3 regions of the Pantoea sp. X-Soil-TKNS-1279 genome follow, and region 1 is predicted to be linked to each of the others. Evidence: predicted binding sites of a transcription regulator. Region 1 holds the regulator's gene; each other region holds the start of a gene.

Region 1 (8,132 bases):
TTCCTCGGTGGTGCACAGTCCATCGCTAATGGCAGCGGTATTCCGGGGATCACCGGTCGCTATCAGGCGGGCTTCTTCCCGATCATGATGTTCGGTCTGCCGGGTGCGGCGCTGGCGATTTACCACTGCGCGCGTCCGGAAAACCGTGCCAAAGTGGGCGGTATCATGTTGGCTGCTGCCTTTGCTGCCTTCTTTACCGGTATCACCGAACCACTGGAATTCTCCTTTATGTTCGTGGCACCGGTGCTGTATGTCATCCATGCGCTGCTGACCGGGCTTTCGGTATTTATCGCGGCGAGCATGCACTGGATTGCGGGTTTTGGTTTCAGCGCCGGCCTGGTGGATATGGCGCTGTCAACGCGTAACCCGTTGGCGGTCCATTGGTGGATGCTGATCCCACAAGGTCTGGTGTTCTTCGCTATCTACTATGTGGTGTTCCGGTTCACTATCCAGAAATTCAACCTGATGACGCCGGGCCGTGAACTGGCTGCTGATGATGAAACTGACGGCTATGACGTCAATGTTGATCACAGCGGCAGTGGCGAAAGCCAGACCGAATCGCTGGCGCGTCGTTACATTGGTGCCCTGGGTGGTTCAGAAAACCTGACCAACATCGATGCCTGTATCACCCGTCTGCGTCTGAACGTGAAAGATGCCGCACAGGTGAACGACAGCGTGGCGAAACGTTTGGGTGCATCCGGTATTATCCGTCTCAACAAACAAAGCGTGCAGATTATCGTCGGTACCCAGGCGGAAAGCATCGCTAGCGCAATGAAAACTGTGCTGACTAAAGGCCCGGTCGCCGCTGCGACTGCGGCACCTTCTGCTCCGCAGGCCGCCGCACCACAGCCGCAGGCCGTGCTGAACAGCGACAAAGGCGTGATCGCCACGCTGGTGGCTCCGGTGAGCGGTGAAGTGGTTGCCCTGGACGCGGTGCCGGATGAAGCCTTCGCCAGCAAGGCGGTGGGTGATGGTCTGGCAATTAAGCCTACCGGTAAAACCGTGGTGGCACCGATTGCCGGTACCATCGTGAAAATCTTCAATACCAACCATGCTTTCTGTCTGGAGAGCGAGAACGGTGTTGAGATCGTGGTGCATATGGGTCTGGATACCGTCGCGCTGGAAGGCAAAGGCTTCTCGCGTCTGGTGGAAGAGGGTGCAACGGTGGTGGCGGGCCAGCCAGTGCTGGAAATGGATCTGGATTTCCTCAACGCCAATGCCCGTTCGATGATCAGCCCGGTGGTGGTCAGCAACAGCGATGATTTCGCTGGCCTCAATCTGCTGGCAAGTGGGTCAGTGGTCGCCGGTGAAACCCGTTTGTACGAGGTTAAAGGCTAAACCCTTGTGATAAACCCCAAAGGCAGGAAGCGATTCCTGCCTTTTTTGTTTTAAAACGACCAACAAACGGTTGTTTCCCTTCTGCGCTTTGTGGATCATACTCCGTTACTTTCCAGGACAAATCACCCGTATTGTATTTGAGGATTTTGAGATGAGTGAGGCTGAAGCCCGCCCAACGAACTTTATTCGTCAGATTATCGACGAAGATTTGGCGAGCGGTAAGCACAACAGCGTGCATACCCGTTTCCCGCCTGAGCCCAATGGTTACCTGCATATTGGCCATGCGAAATCGATCTGTCTGAATTTTGGTATCGCACAAGATTACCAGGGACAGTGCAATCTGCGCTTCGACGACACCAACCCGGTGAAAGAAGATATGGAATTCGTCGAGTCCATCAAGCGCGACGTGCAATGGCTGGGCTTTGAATGGAGCGGAGACGTTTGTTACTCCTCGAACTATTTCGACCAGCTGTACAACTATGCGGTCGAACTGATCAACAAAGGCCTGGCCTATGTGGATGAGCTTTCGCCGGAAGAGATTCGCGAATACCGTGGCACCCTGACTGCCCCGGGTAAAAACAGCCCGTTCCGCGATCGCACGCCGGAAGAGAACCTGGCGCTGTTTGAAAAAATGCGCGCCGGTGGCTTCGAAGAGGGCAAGGCTTGCCTGCGTGCCAAAATCGATATGGCATCAAACTTTATCGTGATGCGCGATCCGGTGCTGTATCGCATTAAATTTGCTGAGCATCACCAGACTGGTAACAAATGGTGCATCTACCCGATGTACGATTTTACCCACTGCATCTCCGACGCACTGGAAGGCATTACCCATTCGCTGTGTACGCTGGAGTTCCAGGATAACCGTCGCCTGTACGATTGGGTGCTGGACAACATCAGCATTCCGGTTCACCCGCGTCAGTATGAATTCTCACGTCTGAATCTGGAATACGCGGTGATGTCAAAGCGTAAACTGACTCAGCTGGTGAGTGAAAAGGTGGTAGAAGGCTGGGATGACCCGCGTATGCTGACCGTGTCCGGTTTGCGCCGTCGTGGTTACAGCGCAGCCTCGATTCGTGAATTCTGCCTGCGTATTGGTGTGACGAAACAGGACAACATCGTTGAGATGGCCTCGCTGGAGTCATGTATCCGTGACGATCTCAACGAGAATGCGCCGCGTGCTATGGCGGTGCTGGATCCGCTGAAAGTGGTGATTGAGAACCTGCCTGCGGGTCATGAAGAGATCATCACCATGCCGAACCATCCGAACAAACCGGAAATGGGCACGCGTGAGGTTCCGTTCAGTCGTGAGGTGTGGATCGATCGCGCTGATTTCCGTGAGGAAGCCAACAAGCAGTACAAACGTCTGGTGCTGGGTAAAGAGGTCCGTCTGCGTAATGCTTATGTGATCCGTGCCGAGCGCGTAGCGAAAGATGATGAAGGCAATATCACCTGCATCTATTGTACCTGTGACGTCGATACCCTGAGCAAAGATCCGGCTGATGGCCGTAAAGTGAAAGGCGTGATCCACTGGGTTTCGGCGATCCATGCGCTGCCTGCGGAATTCCGTCTGTATGACCGTCTGTTCAGTGTACCGAACCCAGGTGCGGCAGAGGATTTCCTCACCACCATCAACCCGAACTCGCTGGAAATCAAACAAGGTTTTGTTGAGCCGGGTCTGCGTGATGCAGTAGCGCTTGCGCCGTATCAATTTGAACGTGAAGGTTATTTTTGCGCGGATAGCGTTTATTCGCAGCCTTCTAAGCTGGTATTCAACCGTACTGTCGGTTTGCGTGATACCTGGGCGAAAATCGGCGATTAATCCTTTTTGTCGTTTTCCCCATATCCTGATAAAAGGGCGAGAAATCGCCCTTTTTTATTGGCTGTAATTTGAGTTTAGCCATCTTTTATTCTGTGGCTTGCGAAACGTGCTTGTTATCGGGATTTGCAACTAATCTGACTTTAACAGAATTAATCCATTTACGAGTGTTAAAAACTTTTTTTCAGGTAGGCTATGCGCTCTCAGACGTTGCTCCGCGGGTTATAAAGGAAAAAAAATGACAAGTCTCGCTCAGGAAGCCAAACACAGCGTAGTGGTATTACATCAACTTATCGAACGTATTTTTAATCAGTCGGATAGCACCGACGACAGCATTGAATTGTTCCTTTCGCACTTTCACCCGGATTTCAAAATGGTGACACCGCAGGGCAAGCAACTGGATTTCAATGCGACGGAAGTGCTGTTCCGTCAACTGCGTGGTCAGCGTGAAGGGATGCGTATCGCCACCAGCGAACATGCCATCATCTCGCAACAAAGCAAGGAAGTGACGATTCAGTATCGTGAATTGCAAATGATGAACGGCACTAACCAGAGCCGCATTTCACTGGCGGTGCTGGATTGCAGCACCTCCATTCCGCGCTGGCGATATTTACAGGAAACGCTGGTGCAGTGATACAGCCATAAAAAAACCGGTGCCTGGCACCGGTTTTTTTATACTGCATAGCACATTTTACTGCTTGTCGTGGAGCGTCTCGTCTTCGCGGCAGTCTCCCAACGCACAGTGGCCGTACAAGTACAGACTGTGGTTAGTCAGCTTGATACCGTGACGTGTGGCGATTTCGCGCTGACGCGTTTCAATGGATTCATCGCTGAATTCGATCACTTTGCCACAATCCAGGCAGATCAGGTGGTCATGGTGATGCTGTTGCGTCAGTTCAAAGACGGATTTACCACCCTCGAAGTTATGGCGGGTCACGATTCCCGCGTCATCAAACTGGTTAAGAACGCGATAAACCGTTGCCAGACCAATCTCTTCGCCCATGTCGATCAGGCGTTTGTACAAATCTTCCGCGCTGACGTGATGGCATTCGGGTTCCTGAAGCACTTCCAGAATTTTCAGTCTGGGGAGCGTGACTTTCAGGCCAGCCTTCTTCAATGCGGAGTTGTTGTCAGTCATGCGGATATTGTCCTGTTACTTAGCTAGTCACTTGCGGCGCAGGGCCTTGAATGTCGATCACGCGCATTCTCATTTGCGTCTCATTATAGAACTCAAGCAGTGAAATGAAAACCAAGGCAATGTCCTGAAAATCACCAGTGGCTGTAAGGAGAAATGTCACTAACGCCGGCGGGGATCGTGCAGGTCTTTGTTTCCATTTCACTCAGCCTCATTCTGATGCCAGAGGAATAAGCGGATGACCGTTACGGGTATTCTACAGATTTGCGGGAAAAAGTTAAAAAACAGTAGCTATTATTTTTATAGGAAATTCCTTTAACTCAATGTGAGCCAGCGCCCACATTGAGGAGGGCAGGGGATCAGGCTTCAATGATCTCTTTCAGTTGCAGCTCATCGAAAATCTGTTTCACCCATTTATCAACACGTTCGTTGGTCAGTTCAGGCTGCCGATCTTCATCGATCGCCAGACCGAGGAAGTGTTTGTCATCTGCCAGACCTTTCGAGGCTTCGAAATGGTAGCCTTCGGTCGGCCAGTGTCCCACAATCACCGCGCCGTTTGGCTCGATGATATCGCGGATGGTGCCCATCGCATCACAGAAGTATTCAGCGTAATCTTCCTGGTCACCGCAGCCAAACAGCGCGACTAATTTGCCATTGAAATCAATTTCTTCCAGAGTCGGGAAGAAATCATCCCAGTCGCATTGCGCTTCGCCGTAGTACCAGGTCGGAATGCCCAGCAGCAGGATATCGAATGCTTCGAGATCTTCTTTGGTGCTCTTGGCAATGTCATGCACTTCGGCCACATCTTTACCCAGTTGTTTCTGGATCATTTTTGCAATGTTTTCAGTATTGCCGGTATCGCTGCCGAAGAAAATGCCTACGATTGCCATGAGTTAAGTAACCTCTTAAATCCTGATATATGGGTTGAATGCACAGTTAAGCGAATGATAGCAGACCGGGCAAAGTGGCGGAACTTGTAAAGCCGAGACTTTGTGTTCCTGCGTGCGGTCTGCGTGTGTTACGACAGTTTGAGTTGCGCCAGCAGCATTTGTTCAATCAATTCGCTACGGCTGATGTTCTGCTGCTCTGCCAGAGTATTAAGCGCGTCAACCGCTTCACTGCTCATTTTTAGCTCCACGCGACGCAAACCACGCACTTTGTCGCGTTTTAGCTGGTTGCGCTTGTTAATGCGCAACTGTTCGTCACGCGTTAGCGGACTGGTTTTGGGGCGACCGGGACGTCGCTCATCAGCGAAGAGATCGAGCGTGGTGCGGTCAGTTTGTTCTTTTGCCATTTTTTGTAAAACTGAGTGGGCGCGAACGGCGGAAAGGCGCTGCGCAATTTATACATTATCGGCCCAGCCACGGTGAAAAAATCATCCGCGGCAAATTTTTAGCGCGACATCATACTCCAGCACTCCTTGCGACGCCAACCTTTAACGTTTTGCGGCAAGCTTTTGCTTTTACAGTACAAAAAATCGGCGAACTGCGCGCAAAACCGCCTCAGGTTTTTCAGCATGGACCCAGTGACCGGCACCACTGATGACATGCGCATGCGCCTGTGGAAACTGGCGCAGCAATGCATCACGATGCTGATTGTCCAGATAAGGCGATTCGCTCCCGCGAATGAACAGCGCCGGATGTGGCCATGCAGGAACCTCATTCCAGCCGGAAATGGTGGCGTAATTATCCCACAGCACCGGCACATTAAAGCGCCATTCGCCATCCTGGAACGATTTCAGAATGAACTGAATGACCCCTTCTTCAGTCAACAGGGTGCGCATCACCTCGGCGGCTTCACCGCGACGCGTCACACCCGTGGCGCTCACGGCACGGATAGCAGCAAAAATCTCATCATGGCGGCGTGTCTGATAATCCACCGGCGCGATATCAATCATCACCAGCTTTTCAATGCGTTCCGGCGCAATGGCGCTTAACGTCATGGCAATTTTGCCACCCATCGAATGGCCGATTACGCCAACACGATCGAGGCCGTGGGCGTCAAGAGTGTCAACGATATCTTGCGCCATCGCCGCATAGTTCATCTCGTCGCTACGCGCGGACAGACCGTGATTGCGTACATCCACCTGCAAGGTGGGACGCGCATCGCGCAGGCCTCGCGCCAGCACGCCAAGGTTATCCAGGCTGCCAAACAGGCCATGAATTAACAGAATTGGAGGAGCATCAGGGGCAGATTGTTCAGTTTCCAGACGAGCATTCAAAATCATGGCAAAGTTCTTACGGTTGTGAGCTTCGCTTAGGTTATCATGAATCCACCTGCTCAGGAGCCAACCTGGTGGGCATTAGGGCATATTCCGACTTTTGCCCTGAAACGATGCCAGCGCTATCGGCCGCCTGGGATTTAACTTTATAATCCTCATGTTAGAGCCCGCTCACATTTTGCACGGCAGGATTTTGCTAAGGCCTTTGCAGAAATGCGTGGTTCTGTCATTTGCCAGAATCGTACGGAAAAAGATGAAAACGATTGAAGTTGACGAAGAACTCTACCGTTATATTGCCAGCCACACCCAGCACATTGGTGAAAGCGCCTCCGAAATTTTGCGCCGCATGCTGAAGTTCACTGCCGGTCAGAGTGCCCCTGCAACCTCTGCTGTTGTCGCCGTTGCGGCCAAAGAAGCCCAGTCGGTCGCAACGCAAGCCCGTCCGCAGGATCGCGTTCGTGCGGTACGTGAACTGTTACTTTCCGATGAGTATGCAGAGCAGAAAAAGGCGGTTAATCGCTTTATGCTGGTGTTGTCAACGCTCTATCGTCTTGATCCCGCAGCCTTTGCGGATGCCACGGCGTCACTGCAAGGACGCACCCGCGTCTATTTTGCCGGTGATGAGCATACGCTGCTGCAAAATGGCACCCATACTAAGCCGAAGCATGTGCCCGGCACACCGTACTGGGTGATCACCAATACCAATACCGGTCGCAAATGCAGCATGGTGGAACACATCATGTTAGCCATGCAGTTCCCGCAGGAACTGACAGAGAAAGTTTGCGGCACCATTTAAACCGAAGCGTCAGGGAGAAGCGCCAATGGCCAATCACCCCCGTGCCGGGCAGCCTGCCCAGCAGAGCGATTTGATTAACGTTGCACAATTAACCTCTCAGTACTACGTCCTGAAGCCGGATGTGGATAACCCTGAACATGCGGTGAAATTTGGTACTTCCGGTCACCGTGGTAGCGCAGGTCGTCACAGCTTCAACGAAATGCATATTCTGGCGATTGCGCAGGCCATCGCGGAAGATCGTAAGAAGAACGGCATCACCGGTCCGTGCTATGTCGGTAAAGACACCCATGCGCTGTCTGAACCGGCGATTTTGTCGGTGCTGGAAGTGCTGGCGGCTAACGGCGTCGACGTGATTGTGCAGCAGGACAACGGCTACACACCGACGCCTGCTATCTCCAACGCGATCCTTGAGCACAACAAACGCGGTGGCGCACTGGCTGATGGCATCGTCATCACCCCGTCGCACAACCCGCCGGAAGATGGTGGTATCAAATACAACCCGCCGAATGGTGGCCCGGCCGATACGAACGTCACCAAAGTGGTGGAAGATCGTGCTAACCAGCTGATGAAAGCGGGTCTGAAGGATGTAAAACGTCTGCCACTGGGTCAGGCGTGGGCCAGCGGTCATATCGTTGAGCAGGATCTGATCCAACCCTATGTTGAGGGGCTGGCGCAGGTGATCGACTTCCCGGCGATTCAGAAAGCGGGCCTGAAAATTGGTGTTGATCCGCTAGGTGGCTCTGGTATGGCCTACTGGCAGCGTATCGCAGAGCATTACAAGCTGGATATCACCATTGTTAACGATGCTATTGATCAGACCTTCCGC
Region 2 (8,132 bases), on a different replicon from region 1:
TTTGGCACCCTCTGAGGCCTTCAGTTCGGCGGTGTAGTACTTGTAGCCACCCGGAATCGCCGGGTCGCGGTAAGTTTCCAGTAACGCGCGCACTGACGCGAACTGCTCGGTGACACGCTTGGTCAGATCGGGATCGATTTTCTCCAGACCCGGTTTCAGGAAGGCGAATGCCTGCTCAGCACCTTCGATGTTACCGGCGAAATCGATCAAATCGAGATGGCTGAAGGCTTCTTCTTCGCCACTGATTTTGTTGCTCTGAACTTCTTCCAGCAGATCCGCAGCACCGTTTGCCAGGTCTTCCGGTTTATAAGTCAGTTGCTTAACCTGCTCATCCAGTTTGTGTACGTTGGTTTGCAGTTCAGCCGCCAGTTGTTTGGTTTCCGGCGTAATCGCTTTTTTGCTGAACAGCTCACGTTCAATAGCGTGGAAACCATGCCAGCCCACTTTCGGATCGATGTTGGACGCACGCATGTCGACTAAGTAATCGAGGTTGCCTGCATTATCGGTGGCTTTAAAGCCCGGTAACACGAAGCCGCTGACGTCAGATTCGATACGTTCGTAGAACGGACGCGCTTTGGCGTAGTCTGCTTTGGCTTTTTCCAGATCGCCCGCATCAATGTCTGCCTTCAGACGATCGACCGCCACCACCATGGCATCCACTACGCCGTTAACATAGCTGGCGTAACCTTTGGTGCCCTCTTCCAACAGCGTCGCGACGCTGCCGGTCGGAGCTGCCGCCGCTTTACCGGTGACGGTAAAGTTAGTCAACTCCTGTTTCGCCCCCGGGCAATAAATCTGGTAGGTGCCGCCGTCCAGCGTGACGGTGAATTTCACCGCAGGCAGGCCCGGTGCGAGGTTCTCTTTTTCGCCCAGAATACGGTTGTCGCTTAACAGTTCCAGCTCAGTCAGTGAGGTCGCGGTTTTATTGACCACGGTGAAGGTGACCGGACCCGCTTTCGCCGAAGTATGGTCGATATGGCAGGTGCCATCGCCTTCACTGGTCATGGTGATGTTGACCTGTGAAGCGCCGTTTTTCACCGGCGCTGCCGTAGCCGCCTGCGCATCCACGGACAGCATTAAAGCCGCAGAAATCCCTGCTGCAATCAGCGCGTATTTTGTAGAGAACGGTTTTGTCTTCATCGTGCCTTCCTGTTTATTTTTCAGGCAGTTGGTGAGTTGAACTGTCCAGCAGTCCCTGTTTGCTGCGTCCTCGGGCACGAACACCTTTCAGCCGCCGGAACTGGAGACTGGCTGAGAAAAAGCAGGTGAAGGCCAGAATGGCAAAAAGTGAAGGTAAAATAACGGCCCAGAAGTGCCAGATATCATGAGCAACAACCGCATCACGCAAGCGTTGTTCAATATCCTGTGACCAGGTCGGGCTGATCTGCCAGTCGCACCCGGCTTCTGCGGTACGCGCCCGCGCGCTGATGGTGCGGGGAGACTGGAGGCCACCGCCCGATAACGTGATAAAGGTGCCGGCCTGAGATTCCGCGCTCACCAACACGCCACGCCTCATGGCGGCATCAACACGGCAATTCACCGTCCATTTGGCGTCATAAGGACCGGGATGTTGTGACGGACTTAAGCCAACCGGGATGCGGTTGCCATAGGCGGCCATGACCTGGTCGAGCGTCAGCGGTGAACTGGCATCGGCGGGTTCATAGCTGAAACTCGCCTGCCACTCCTGACGCCCCGAGGTGCTGACGTTGCTGAGCTGATCGGCAGGCACCACCAGCGTTTCCGCTGCCTGTCCCTCAAGCGTGACGGCAAACTGTTTGCCTGCGCCGGGCTGGCTGCTGATATGGCCGACCGGTTGCTGCGAGGTGCGGCTGACCAACGGAATTTGATCAGGAATGTCCACATCCGGTGCCGGATAGCCAAAGAACAGTAACAACGCGGTGATCGTCAGGCCCGCGCCGGTCACGGTGGTGAACTGTGCGGCTCTTTTTGGTGTCGGTCTTAAGTGGGCAGGCCAGTAGATCATCGCCGCGACCACCACGATATAGATAATCCAGCCTGCGAATTCCACCAGACGCGGATCTGCCGGAATACCCAGCACGCCGGTAATCAGCGCCGATTGCACGGTGCCGGGAGTCACCAGCCAGCTCAGGTCAACAATGCGTTGTTGTCCGGTGTTTAACCATCCCGCTTCATGCGCGCTACGTAACGCGGAGATAATTAAACCGGCAGCAACCAGAATCAGGAACAACCCGGTAAGACGGAAGAAACGCGACAGGTTAATACGGATGCCACCGACATAGATGCCCCATCCTACCAGTACGGCAGCCAGTAACCCCAATACGGCACCCACCGCCGCCCAGGCAGCCGACTGCGAAGCGGAAAAAGTCGCCAGTAGAAATACGCTGGTTTCGAAGCCTTCTTTCAGTACCGCGAGAAACGCCATGCTGGTCAACGCCCAGGCGCTGGAATGGCTGATGGCTTCTGCTGCTTCGGTTTCCAACTGACGCTTGAGGTTGTGCGCATGATTGTTCATCCACATCACCATGCCGGTGACAAAAAACACTGCCACCAGGCCGATAATGGACTCCATCATCTCCTGACGCGCCTGCGGTAACGCGTTTTCGGTCAGGTTCAGCACAAAACCCACGCCAAGGGAGAGTATCACCGCACAACCGACACCCAACCACATCGCGGTGAGCGAACGGCCATTTTTGCGTAAGAAAGCGGCGATAATGCCTACGATTAATGCGGCTTCAAGGCCTTCGCGCAATGCGATAATGAACGTGGCCAGCAAGTTGAGTGCTCCCAAAAGTGGCTAAAAGCGAAATGATAATAATTATTAGTATCACTCCCCGTGAGAATAATAAACATTCCCGCTAACCAGCATAGTAAAAAAAGGAAAAACTCTATTTGCTCGTGACATTGCCAGATATTATTTTGCTCCCTGATGTGAGCCACATCTCAACATTAAGTTAACCTTAAGAATTAAGGCGACTCCGTTAAAAGACACAAGGTAGCGGCGCGATTTTAACCCTAAAAAAAACAGCGCGATAAATCGCGCCGCTACGCAACCGGGGAGAGATGCCGCCATCCCCGGTGCTTATTTCGTTGATTGTAGAGATATGTAAAGGGAACAGCTTGATATGTCTTGTAATTTTATTTAACTGCTGAATTATTGGTCCAACAGGTGCGGCTTTCTTTCATGCTTAAAATTGTTGATTTATTTGCTGTAGCATTTTATTCGCTGCGGTTTTAGGTTGCAGGCGGCAGCGCCTGTAAGATGCGTCCGGCCTCAGCGGCGCTCAATGGATACGCATAAAACTGGCGATAAAAATCGCGCGTGGCGTCGACGATATTCAGATCGGGAAACAGCTCAGGATGCAATTTGGCTGCGGCCCATTGAATCTGGAGCGCCACCTCGGTGCCATAGCGATCCCACGGAAACACCCCTGCCGGATTCTGCCACACCCGATGATTTTTCACCGCATTGACGCTGCCAAACAGAGCAGCGTAATCGGAATCCGCCAGGGTTCCCGCACCTGCACCAATAATGATCACATCCGGGTTCCAGCGAATCACCTCCTCTGGGGAGATCGGCTTCATATTGCCTTCAATGCCCGCCGCAACATTGCGTCCTCCCGCCAGCGAGATCCAGCTATCAATCAGGGTGTCGCGGCCATCCACTTTCAACGGATGCAGCGACTGAATATGCAGCACGCGAGGACGCTGACTGGCACTTAACCCCTGTGTTTTCGCCTGAATGCGGGTAATTTGCTGATCGAGATAATGGTTATACGCCACCGCGCGTGCCTCGGCCTCAGCCGTACCCACCACCTGCGCGGTGGTGGTGAGGGAGCGGCGCAGCGAGGCAAAGTCATCAAATTGCATCTCCAGCACCGGGATCCCCGCCAGCCGGTAAGACTGGGCATCAGGATCATGGGCCGGAACGAAAATCGCATCGACATGACGCGCCACCAGCGCTTCGCTGGCGAAGGTTTTACCGTGCGCCTGTAGCGCCTGAAACAACGTTGGCTGCACCTTAAACATCCAGGGGCGATCGGCCGGATGATTCACCGTCGCCACAATACGGTCCCCCGCTCCCAGCGTCATCAGCAACGAATGGTGAGCGAACCAGGCATCGGCGATATGCGTCACCGGATGGCTAATTGCCACCTGCTGACCCACATCGTCCGTCACCGTTTGGGCCTGAGCCACAGCGCTAATTACCAGCAGCGCCAGCCCGCAGAAAGGTTTTAACATGGCCTTGCTCCCGATCAGAAATTGAGTTGCATGGAAACCTGAACCATACGCGGTTCGCCCAGTTGCGCGCTGGCATAGCCAGAACCGCTGTAGCCGTTTAGCCCACCCGGCACGATATTGGTCCAGTAGTGGCGATTGGTCAGGTTAGTGACATCAAGGCGGAAGGTGGTGGCGGTGTTGAACAGTTGCGTCTTCCACGCCGCCCCCGCATCCAGCGTGGTGTAACCGCTGACCCAACCCTCGTTCTGGTTGTCGGTACTACGACGCCCGACATAATGCATGCCGCCGTGAATATCGGTACCGCTCAGCATTGGCAGGTCGTAAGCGGCAAACAGGCTGGCAACATAGCGCGACAAACCGACGATTTGTTTATTCTCCGTCTGCGCGCTGGCGGTTTTCAGCAGACGCGGGTCCAGCCAGGTCATGCCACCATAGACGTGTAAACGCTCGGTGACATCGCCGTCGGCCATCAGCTCAATGCCCCGGTTACGCTGCTCACCGTCCACCGCATAGTCACCGTTGGCGTTGGTAAAGGCATAAGGACGCTTGATCTGAAACAGTGCGGCAGTCAGCAGCAATTTATTGACCGCCAGTTTGCTCCCCACCTCAACCTGACGGCTACGATACGGCGCCAGGATGTTGCCTGCGTTGTTGGCGGTGGCGGGTGCGGTGTCGCCCTGTTGCAGGCTGTCGGCGTAGCTGACATACAGCGTCAGCGGATCAACCGGCTTATACATCAGGCTGGCTGAGCCGCTAAAACCACTATTTGACGACTCGCTGCTGCGGCTGCCGGTTTTGCTGTAGTTGGCCGAGCTAAGCAGGCTTTCGCTGCCCGCCAGCAGCAGGCTCCACTGCGGAGAAAACGCCAGATTATCGCTGAGCAAAAACGCATGTTGGGTGGCGGTGGCTGAGTGATAGCGATCGGTAAAATCGGGATAGTCCGGCTCGGCAAATGCCTGGGGATTATCCAACGACGCGCTGCCCAATGTGCTGGTGCCACCGGCTTTCGGGTTCATATTTTTCCAGACGAACCCCCGTACCCCGGCGGCGATTTGATGGTGGACCCAGCCGGTATCTACTTCACCATTGAGGTTTGCCAGGTAACTGTTGATGGTAAAACGGCTGGCAGTGGCGGATGAGGTGGTGGTGGTGTAATGCCCCTGGTTATCGGTAAAGGTATTGGTCACCGCTGTTGATTCACGGTCGGCAATTTGACGCAGCACGGCCACCTCGCCTTGCCAGTTTCCATCGAAATCGTGTTTCAGATGCACGCCCGCCGTCAGGGTGTGGTTATTATCCCCGGCGTAAGATTGGCCGAGATGGGCGGTTTTCGGATCTGGCGCTGCCGGGAAGGTCAGACCGCTACCCAGCGCGAATTTACCCGGCAGCCCTTTGTCGTAAAAATGGTAGTAGCTAAAATTGGTTTCCAGCACCGTCTGATCGGTGAGGTTGGCATCCAGCGCGAAGCTGACCAGTTGGCGGCGCTTTTTGCTGCCTGTGACGTAGCCACTGCCTTCATCATCCAGCAGATTGAGGCGATAACGCAGCCGATCGTTATCATCCAGTGGACCGCTAAAATCCCCCGCCAGCAAATGGCTGATGCCGGTTCCCGCGCCGATAGTGACGCTATGTTGTGGGGAATCGGTGGGACGTTTGCTGACAAAATTAAATAATCCCGCCGGATTAGTCGGTCCATATAGCGAACCGGCCAAACCATTCAGCACTTCCAGATGGTCAAACTGCGCGGCGGCGTAATCCGTGGTGGAGACGACATTCAATCCGTCAATCATGCTGTTCTGCACCACGCTTCCTTGCATACCTCGCGTTTGTGGTCGGGCACCATCCCCCTGCACCGAAGGCATATAGCGGTAAATATCGCTGATACTTTTTAGCTGTTGGCGTTTCATTAATTGCGGTGAAACCGTTTGCACTGACCAGGGCGTATTACGGATTTCCTGGCTGCCTGAATTACCTAACGTGGCTTTTTTCTCGACCGATGACGGGGTGTTATTCGGGTTTGCGGTGACGGTCAGAGCGGGTTGTTCCGCCGCCTGGGCGTGAATCGCCATCAGTATGCTGACGCTAATCAGACTGATAAGCGGGGTGTTACGCGATTTAATTTCCATTACCTTGCCATTGCCTGGATTAATAAAATATTTACTTATGGTATTGTTTTGTAAGGTTATTATTATCGTTGTGTAAATTATTATATATCGATAAAAATTAAAAGGGCAATGCTGTATATCCCCTCCACCTCCATCGCTATATACTTCCGCACATATCGAAACCAGGAGTTATTATGAATCGCCCTTTTTACCGTTACGCCCTGGCGGGCGTGTTATTGCTTACCTCTTTATCCAGTTTTGCCAGCCGGGTGGTCACAGACCAGATTGGCCGTCAGGTGACCATTCCCGATCAGGTTGACCGCGTGGTGGTACTGCAACATCAAACCCTCAATTTGCTGGTGCAACTCAATGCCACCGACAAAATCGTCGGCATTCTCGCCAACTGGAAACAACAACTCGGCGATGGCTACGCCACGCTGGTGCCGGAACTGAATCACAAAGCGATGCTCGGCGATCTCACTCACGTTGATATGGAGAGCCTGGTGGCGCTGCATCCGCAGGTGGTGTTTGTCACCAACTACGCGCCGAAGGAGATGATCGATAAAATTTCCGCGCTGGGCATTCCGGTGATCGCCATCTCGCTGCGCCATGACGACGCCGGTCAGCAAGGCAAAATCAACCCTGCCATGCAGGATGAGGAGCAGGCCTACAATCTGGGGATTAAGGAGGGCATCACGCTGATTGGCGAAGTGGTCAACAGACAAGCGCAGGCCAAAGCCTTGATTGCCGCCGCGTTCGCCGGTCGTCAGAAGGTCACCGATCGTCTGCGTTCCGTGCCTGAGCAACAACGGGTACGGGCTTATATGGCGAACCCGGATCTCACCACCTACGGTGCCGGAAAATATACCGGGCTAATGATGTCTCACGCCGGGGCGTTGAATGTCGCCGCTGCCACCATTCAGGGTTTCAAACAGGTGAGCATGGAGCAGGTGATTGCCTGGAATCCGCAGGTCATTTTTGTGCAGGACCGCTACCCACAGGTGGTGGATGAGATCACGCACAGCACGCAATGGCAGAGCATCGATGCGGTGAAGCACCATCGTGTCTGGCTGATGCCGGAATATGCCAAAGCCTGGGGTTATCCGATGCCGGAAGCCATCGGGCTGGGTGAATTGTGGATGGCGAAGAAACTCTACCCGGAAAAATTCCGCGACATCAACATGCAGAAGGAAGCCGATCGTTGGTATCAACAATTTTACCGGACACATTATCATGACAACGTTGCGCGTCCTGGCAGCAGGTAGCCTTCGGCCCGTCTGGCCAGCGTTAGTAGCGGCCTGGGGATCACCGGTCGACACTGATTTCGGCCCGGCGGGTTTGCTGCGTGAACGTATTCTGGCCGGGGAAAGCTGTGACCTGTTCGCCTCTGCGAACACCGCCCACGCGGAGCACTTGCGGCAATGCGGGCTGGCGCAACAAACCGGCCGCTTTGCCGCCAATAGCCTGTGCCTGACCGTGAAGCGCGATCGGGTCAGACCGGGAGAAGATTGGTTAACCGTGCTGACTCGCCCTGACCTGCGACTCGCCACCTCCACGCCGCATAGCGATCCTTCCGGCGACTATACCTGGCAATTGTTTGCCGCCATTGAGCAGCGGCAGCACGGCATGGGTCGCTTACTGGAGAACAAAGCCCGTTGCCTGGTCGGTGGGCCACAAAGCCTGATCGTGCCACCCGGCGAGTTGGCTGCCCGATGGCTGCTGGCACAGGATCATGCGGATATGTTTATCGGTTACACCAGCTACGCACCGCGCCTGACCGTATGTCCTGAGCTGCACATCTTCACC
Region 3 (8,132 bases), 550 kb from region 1:
CGTGCTTTGTTACCATCCGGCCATTCACTGTGGCACCAGAAGACAGGCTCCATCGGCGCGTTAACACGGAAGAATTCACGGCGTTGAATTTGCCACACCAGCTCCGGCAGGGCAGCGGCAAAGGCAGGCAACCCCTCGTAGTCCACCTTCTGCAAACTGCTCAGACTGAACTCGACTTTTGCCCCCTGAGTCTCAGCGGCGATGTTGACTTCACCACTCCGCAAAGCCATCTCATTATCCTGGCTATGGCTTCCCAGATCGAAGATCACCTGATCTTCATCGGCCGCCAGCATGCGGCTGATAAACTGTCCGCGCGAGAAGTTCACCATTAGCGGGGTCTGGAAACGTAACAGGTCCTTCATTACATTCAGAACGGCCAATGTACCTCGTTTAATATATTGTTCTTTATCGGCTTCTCTCACGTCCTGCTCCACTATCCGATCGTTACTATCACGCGTGCGCGGCTTTCCGTCAGTTATCGGTACATGATAAAAAAGCTTTAGCCTGCTAACTATTATTTCCCGTTGCGTTTGTGCAGCAGCTCAAAATATTCCGTCTATACTTAGCGCTGTGAACACCTTGATTAATAAAGTAAGGAGCAACAAATGGGTATTCTTTCATGGATTATTTTTGGTCTGATCGCCGGGATTGTCGCTAAATGGATTATGCCGGGTAAAGACGGTGGCGGATTCATTATGACCGTAGTTCTCGGCGTAGTGGGTGCGGTGGTTGGTGGCTGGATCAGTACCCTGTTTGGCTTTGGTAAGGTGGACGGATTCAACTTCGGCAGCTTCGTAGTGGCGGTGATTGGTGCCATTGTGGTGCTGTGGATTTATCGTAAAGTGCGCAGTTAACCCATCCGGTTTCCCTGAAACCCGTCATCTGGCAGCAGATGGCGGGTTTTTTACATTCCACGCATGTTGCTGGCGCACTTGGCAGGTAAGTTGGCGTATTTTGCCAGCCAGCGTCTCTCTGGCAGCGTTATACTGAAAAAATGAAACGTAACCATACTTTTGCGCTGGATATCGGGTGGCAACCGCTGCTCAGGGACATGGGGATTTCCGCTCACCATGTGCTGCGCCGTGCGGGGCTGCCGGAAGACAGGTTTTCCCATCAGGATCGCGGGCTGACGTCCGATGAATATTTTCGCTTCTGGCGTGCGATGGCGGCGGAAGCTGGTGACGAGCTGTTCCCTCTGCGCATAGTGGCTGCGGTCTTTCAACCCGCCGCTGTTTGCGGCCCTGTGTAGCGCCAATCTGATGCAGGCGGTTCAGCGTCTCGCAAAATATAAGCAGCTGGTAGCACCAATGAGCCTGACGGTGGAGGTCGGTCAGCAGGGTGAGTTGACGGTAGCGCCACGTTGGCTTGAGTTACCCGCTGAGGTCCCGGACTCACAGCAAATCGCTGAGATCACCTTTTTCCTGAGATTCGTTCGGCTGGCGACGCGTGAACCGGTCCGGGCGTTGCGGGTGGTCCTCCCGTCAGGCCATAACATCCGCGGTTTCGAGCACTTGGCGCTTTTCGCCAGAGAAATGCCTTCACCCATTACCTACACTCTCTCGCTAACAAAGTGGCTAATCCTGGCCGCTTGGTTCTTGCGTTTTCGTTTAAGGAAATCTGTTATGACCACCAAAGTTGCTCTTGTCACAGGCGCTTCTTCCGGTATTGGTGCAGCGACCGCGCATCGTCTCAAAGCCCTGGGTTTCACGGTATATGCTGCCGCGCGCCGTGTTGAACGGATGCAAAATCTGGCCGATAGCGGTGTTCATGTCCTGGCGATGGATATGACCGATGATGCATCGATGCAGGCGGGTATCGCCCGGATCATCGCCAGGTCAGGACGTATTGACGTGTTGGTGAATAATGCCGGTTATGGCTCGTACGGCGCGGTGGAAGATGTGCCGTTGGACGAGGCGCGCGTGCAATGTTCGCACTGGAGGCCATCAGCGACTGTCTGCGCATGGAAGTGCAACCTTTCGGCATCGACGTAGTGGTGGTTGAACCGGGGGGAATTCGCACTGAGTGGGCCGATATTGCCGCCGACAAGTTGCGCGAGGTTTCTGGCCAGGGAGCTTATGCCGGGCAGGCGAAGTCGATGGCCGAATCGATGGGTGGGGAGGCGGGCCGTAAACGTCTGTCTCCGCCAACACCATTGCCAGAGCGGTAAAGGCACGCCGCCCCAAAACGCGCTACGCCGTCGGTTTCGGTGCCAGACCGTTGCTCTTCCTGCGTCGCTGGTTATCTGACCGTGCGTTTGACCGCTTAATGCGTCTGGCAACCGGGGTATCGCGCTGATTCAGACCACATCTGATGATTTCAGCAGATGCGGTCGGGGCATCAGAAATCGTAACCGATGGTCGCTGTCACGGTGCGTTCCGCGCCGCGGTAGCAATAACCGGTGCCATAGCAGGCGGCGAGATATTTACGATCGGTCAGGTTATTACCACTGACCTGCAACCATGCACCTTTCAGGCTGCTGTTCCACGCGGCCAAATCGGCACGTAATGACGCATCAAACAAGGTCACCGAAGGCAAACGTGTGGTGTTTTCGTTATCCGCCCACTGCTTACCAATGTAACGCACGCCAGCTCCGGCACTCAGACCGTAGTCGAACTGATAATGACCCCAGAATGACGCCATGCTGTTGGGGGTGACATACGGGGTATGGCCGTCGTTGCCATCGACAGAATCTTTAAAGCGCAGATGATTCAGCGTATATCCGGCGATGGTGCTGAAGCGTGGCGTAATCTGGTTACGTGCTTCCAGCTCGATACCCTGTGAATGGACCTTGCCCGATGGCGTATAGGTGCCGGAAATCACATCACGGTTGGCAACATCATTCTGCGTCAGGTCGTACACCGCAATCGAGTACATATCGCGTGTGCCAACCGGCTGATACTTCACGCCGGCCTCGTATTGTTCAGAGGTCGTCGGTTTTAGCTGGTTGCCGTAGGGGTCGGTCAGAGAAGCAGGGGTGATGGCCTGGCTCCAGCTGACATACGGGGAGAGTCCATTATCGAAGGCGTACAGCAGGGCGGCACGGCCACTAACGTGATCATCCTGGCGGCGGCTGGTGCCATTTTCTGAAACGATGCGGTCATAGCGGCCAGACAGATCAAGGTGCCAGCGGTCCAGTTGCAGTTCATCCTGCAAATACAAACCGGTTTGATAGTAACGACGCGTCTCAGCTGCCCAGTCGTAGTCCGGCATGCCGCCCACTGCGACGCCGGTCCACGGATTGAGTGAGCTGGCGTAGCCGCTGGCGCTGAGAATATCGTTCTTATAACGATGATATTCCGCCCCGAGAGTGACGCGGTGTTGTACCGCACCGGTGCTGAAATCCGCCTGCAACTGGTTATCGGTTGCCCAGGCTGACAGCGACGAACGCTCGCCAGAATAATAGCGCGTCAGCAGGTCCGGGTTAGTTGCATCCCAGCCAATCTGGTAGACCTGATCCAGATCGACATTCGAGTGGCTGTAGCTGCCGGTGGAGTGAACTGACCACACTTCATTGAAACGATGGGAAAAGTCGTAGCTGTAGATCTGCTGATGACGTTTGAACTGATCAAGCGCGCTATCGCCTTCATAAAAACTGTCGCTCAGTTTGCGGCCATTGTGGCTGTAGAGCGTACCTTCGGCAGGCACCGAACCATGATAGCCGCCTGACGGATCTTTTTGCAGATAAGCGCGCAGGATCAGGCTGGTATCGTCATTGGGTTGCCACATCAGCTGCGGCGAAATGGCGTATTTCTCTTCGCGAGTATGGTCGTATTGCGTGTCGCTGTTGCGGGTAATGCCGGTCAGGCGAAATGCCCACTGATCGTTAATCGCGTTGGTGTAATCAAAGGCCGCGCTGTTGGTCGCGTTGGTACCGGTCGACAGGCGGAAATGTCCCTCTTCAGCGAATTGCGGTCGTTTACTCACCATATTCACCAGGCCGCCGGGCACCGTCTGGCCATATAACGCCGACGAGGGGCCTTTAATAATATCAATGCGATCCAGGAACCAGGGATCCACTTGCAGGATATTAAAGCTGCCGCCATCGCTCATGACGCGCAGGCCATCAAGGAAGGTGTTATCGACATCACCGCCGTGGAAGCCACGTAGCGAGATGGTGTCGTAACGGGTTGCTGCGCCGCCAAAGTTGGTAAACACGCCAGGGGTGTAATTCAACGCCTGGTTAAGATCGGTCGCGCCCTGATCTTCCATCTGCTGGCGCGTCACCACCGAAATGGACTGCGGCGTGGTGATCAGCGGCTGGTCGGTTTTAGTTGCGCCGCTACTGCGTGTCGCCAGATAGCCTTGCGTGGGGGAGGTGGCGCTCTCCTGCGGTTGTGCGGTGACCACCAACGTATCTTCAGCAAAACTGATGCCGGGTAACGCCAGGGCCAGTGCGCACAGCACGCGGCAACGATTGAGGGTAAACAGGCAGGTCATCTTAGTTCCTTCGAAAGAAATGAGATAATAGAAATCGTTATAAGAGTGAGAATTATTATCTTTTCGATAAAGGCGTTTCAAGATGTAAATGAAGGTTTGATTAACCGGGCATTGCGTAGCGGCGCGATTTATCGCGCGGTTTTTACCGACATCGAACGCGTAAATGCGCAATAAATCGCGCCGCTACGATGGATAAATAGCCGGATCGAATGACCCGGCCAGGAGAGAAGGATTACGGTTGTGTCGCGGTCAGCGTGGGCATATTCGGAATATCGTGCGCGCTGTCGCAGGTTTTCTCTTTTGGACAATATTTGTCGAGCAGCATCAGGGTTACGCCGTTGGTCCAGCCAAAGCCATCCTGTAACGGATACTCCCCCCCGCCGCCACCGCCGAGTTTCGCCCCTTCCACCACGTATTTCTCAACCAGCTTATGCTCCTTGTCATAGGTCATCTGTACGTTCTGTAAAAAGCGCTGACCAATCTGCTGGGCCAGTTGCGGCTGCTTATAATGTTCCAGTCCGGTCACCGCGACCCACTGCAACGGAGCCCAGCCGTTAGGGGCATCCCACTGCTGGCCGTTATTGATGGTAGTGGTCACCAGCCCGCCGGGTTTCAGCAACTGTTTTTCCACGGCAGTAGCGGTGCGATCCGCCTGTTTATCGCTGGCGAGTTGCATATATAACGGGAACAACGCTGCCGCCGTGAGTTGTGGATGAACCTGCTTACTTTGCCAGTTGTAGTCGGCGTACCAGCCGTGCTGCTCATCCCACAGATAACGATTGATCGCCGCCTGGCGGGTTTCCGCTTTGCTGGCAAACTGCTGCGCCTGATCATTGTGATGCGCCAGCTTCTCGGCTTTAGATAACGTCTGTTCCAGATGGAACAGCAGGCTGTTGAGATCGACCGGGGCCAGTTGGCTGGTACGAATGGTCGCCAGATTGTGCGCATCGGTAAACCAGCGTGAGCTGAAGTCCCAACCGGATGCTGCGCCGGCGCGCAAATCGCGATACACCTGCGCCTTATCACGCTGCGTCGATTTCTTCGCGGTATTCACGTCATCCAGCCAGGATTCGGTACGCGGCACATCGCGATCGTCCCAGTAACGGTTGAGTAGAGTACCGTCGCTCAGTTTAATCACCCGCTTACTGGCCTGACCGGCAGCCAGCGTGTCACTGCCCGCCATCCAGTAGTCATACTCTTTCTGTAACTGCGGCAAATAGTGGGTGTAGACGCTGTCACCGTCGTGGGACGCCAGCAGGTCGATCATCAGGCTAAAAAACGGTGGTTGCGAGCGGCTCAGATAGTAGCTGCGGTTGCCATTGGGGATATGGCCGTAACGATCCAGTTCCGAGGCAAAGTTATCCACCATATCCTGCACCCGATCCCAGTGGCCGCTTTCCGCCAGGCCGAGCATGGTGAAGTAGCTATCCCAGTAATACACCTCACGGAAACGACCACCGGGCACCACATAGGGTTTGGGCAACGGCAGCAGAGAATCGTACTGGCTGGTCTGCGGTGTGGATCGTGTCAGTACCGGCCACAGGCCATCTATGTGGGCACGCAGGCTCTGACCGGCGGGAGGCACGTATTTATCCTGCTCTTTGGGCAGCGTGAAATTGGCATCAACGAAATGTTTCAGGTCGAAGTTGCGCTGGCTTTTCTGCATCTGCCAGTCGGCGAGAATCGATGAGGGGTTATATTTCGGCACCGCATCGGCAAAGGTTTTCTGGTCCGGATAAAATTTTGCCTGTTGCACCGCATTAAAAAGAGGGCCGAGACGGATATCGGGTGGCTGAGGCTGGTTGTTAAGCATACGGCCATTATCTTCGGCATGAGTCACGGCACTTCCCATCAGCAGAGCGGTACTGAGCAACAGGCGCAGATGCCCTGATGCAAATACGACATTTTTTATCATCGGTTTTTCTCCTTGTCCGAAAAGGTGGTGCGCTAACGCATTGACCACCCAAACAACTTTAGTCGCTATCACCGGGCTTAGCCGCTTATGGCACAGGAAATGTGAAGCACCTGGAATTAATCACGGAAGAAATTGCATTCGCGCTAAGTTTTTTGCTTGCCCTGCGACGCTATTTCCCTGAGGCTGAAAGAAAAAAAGGAGAGCAGTATGGAGATTATCTGGTATCACCCGTCGATGGACCCCGAGAGCTGGCTCAGTGGGTTACGTCAGCGCTTACCGCAGGCTAAGGTCCGTCGCTGGCAGCCAGACGATAATGCACCGGCGGATTATGCGGTGGTCCGTTCACCACCGGTGGAAATGCTGCGTGGACGTGCGTTAAAAGGCGTGTTTGCGATGGGCGCAGGCGTGGACGAAATTTTACAGCAACTGCGTCAGCACCCGGAAATGCTGGCGGCAGAGGTGCCGCTGTTCCGGCTGGAAGATACCGGCATGGCACGACAGATGCAGGAATACGCGACATGGTGCGTACTCGGCTGGTTCCGCCGCTTTGCCGATTATCAGCGCCAGCAACAACAGGCACACTGGCAGCAGCTCAAACCGTACACGCGTGAAAACTTCACCATTGGTATTCTCGGGGCTGGCGTGCTGGGCAGTAGCGTGGCGCAGAGCCTGCGTCAGTGGGGCTTCCCGGTACGTTGCTGGAGCCGTTCAGCGAAAACGCTTGAGGGGGTGACCACGTTCCATGACCGTGATCAGTTGCCCGCGTTTCTCGATGGCACTCAGGTGTTGATTGACCTGCTGCCAACCACGCCTGAAACCACCAACCTGATTGATCGCCAGTTGCTTAGTGGTTTGCCACAAGGGGCGTATTTCCTCAACATCGCACGAGGTGCGCATGTGGTGGAAGACGATTTGCTGGCGGCACTCAACAGCGGCCAACTGGCGGCGGCAGCTCTGGACGTGTTCCAGACCGAGCCGCTACCGGCGCACCATCCGCTCTGGTCACATCCGCATGTCACAATCACGCCCCATAATGCGGCCATTACCTTACCGCATGAGGCGATGGATTATATTGCCGGTGCCATACTTGAGCTGGAGCAGGGACAGCAGCCCACCGGACGGGTGGATCGTCAGCGCGGTTATTAATTTACTTTGCTGCCTGCGCGTGGCAGGCGGTCTGTCAGGAGAATCCGATGTATCCCGTTGATTTACATATGCACACCGTGGCCAGCACCCATGCCTACAGCACCCTGCATGACTATGTCGTGCAGGCGAAACAGAACGGTCTGAAGTTATTCGCGATTACCGACCACGGCCCGGATATGGCCGATGCGCCGCATTACTGGCACTTCGTTAACATGCGTATCTGGCCGCGCGTGATTGACGGTGTGGGCGTGCTGCGCGGTATTGAAGCCAATATCAAAAACCAGCAGGGCGAGATTGATTGCAGTGGCCCGATGCTGGATGCGCTGGATCTGATCGTCGCCGGGTTCCATGAACCGGTGTATGCCCCGCACGACAAAGCGCATCATACCGAAGCGATGATCGCCACGATGGCGAGCGGCCTGGTGCATATCATCAGCCATCCGGGCAACCCGAAATTCCCGGTGGATATCCGCGCGATTGCGGAAGCGGCGGCGCATTATGATGTGGCGCTGGAGCTGAACAACTCATCGTTCACCCATTCTCGTCCGGGCAGTGAACCTAACTGCCGTGCTATCGCCGAAGCGGTACGCGATGCCGGTGGGCGTCTGGCATTTGGTTCCGACTCCCATACTGC

The links. The regulator Fur, encoded in region 1, represses iron uptake genes when iron is present. The targets are predictions, from matches to a motif close to ATAATAATGAGAACNACTATCAA.
Region 2: efeU (iron uptake transporter permease EfeU) is a predicted target of Fur. The motif match lies at 2,788-2,810, and genes of this name have one in related genera.
Region 3: AC6I8N_RS08685 (TonB-dependent siderophore receptor) is a predicted target of Fur. The motif match lies at 4,477-4,499, and genes of this name have one in related genera.

What each region holds. Positions count from the first base shown of each region.
Region 1 covers NZ_AP035948.1:1,272,667-1,280,798, forward strand. The annotation lists gene nagE (N-acetylglucosamine-specific PTS transporter subunit IIBC) at 1-1,338, shown strand, start outside; gene glnS (glutamine--tRNA ligase) at 1,490-3,157, shown strand; gene AC6I8N_RS05905 (hypothetical protein) at 3,393-3,788, shown strand; gene fur (ferric iron uptake transcriptional regulator) at 3,846-4,292, opposite strand; gene fldA (flavodoxin FldA) at 4,649-5,179, opposite strand; gene ybfE (LexA regulated protein) at 5,308-5,583, opposite strand; gene ybfF (esterase) at 5,752-6,516, opposite strand; gene seqA (replication initiation negative regulator SeqA) at 6,764-7,306, shown strand; gene pgm (phosphoglucomutase (alpha-D-glucose-1,6-bisphosphate-dependent)) at 7,332-8,132, shown strand, end outside.
Region 2 covers NZ_AP035949.1:374,597-382,728, forward strand. The annotation lists gene efeO (iron uptake system protein EfeO) at 1-1,140, opposite strand, end outside; gene efeU (iron uptake transporter permease EfeU) at 1,154-2,755, opposite strand; gene AC6I8N_RS21860 (ABC transporter substrate-binding protein) at 3,214-4,221, opposite strand; gene AC6I8N_RS21865 (TonB-dependent receptor) at 4,236-6,347, opposite strand; gene AC6I8N_RS21870 (ABC transporter substrate-binding protein) at 6,521-7,591, shown strand; gene AC6I8N_RS21875 (substrate-binding domain-containing protein) at 7,560-8,132, shown strand, end outside.
Region 3 covers NZ_AP035948.1:1,824,292-1,832,423, forward strand. The annotation lists gene AC6I8N_RS08660 (flagellar brake protein) at 1-422, opposite strand, end outside; gene AC6I8N_RS08665 (GlsB/YeaQ/YmgE family stress response membrane protein) at 606-854, shown strand; gene AC6I8N_RS08670 (AraC family transcriptional regulator ligand-binding domain-containing protein) at 995-1,249, shown strand; gene AC6I8N_RS08675 (SDR family NAD(P)-dependent oxidoreductase) at 1,260-1,991, shown strand; gene AC6I8N_RS08680 (hypothetical protein) at 1,961-2,167, shown strand; gene AC6I8N_RS08685 (TonB-dependent siderophore receptor) at 2,338-4,437, opposite strand; gene treA (alpha,alpha-trehalase TreA) at 4,670-6,352, opposite strand; gene ghrA (glyoxylate/hydroxypyruvate reductase GhrA) at 6,560-7,498, shown strand; gene AC6I8N_RS08700 (phosphatase) at 7,546-8,132, shown strand, end outside.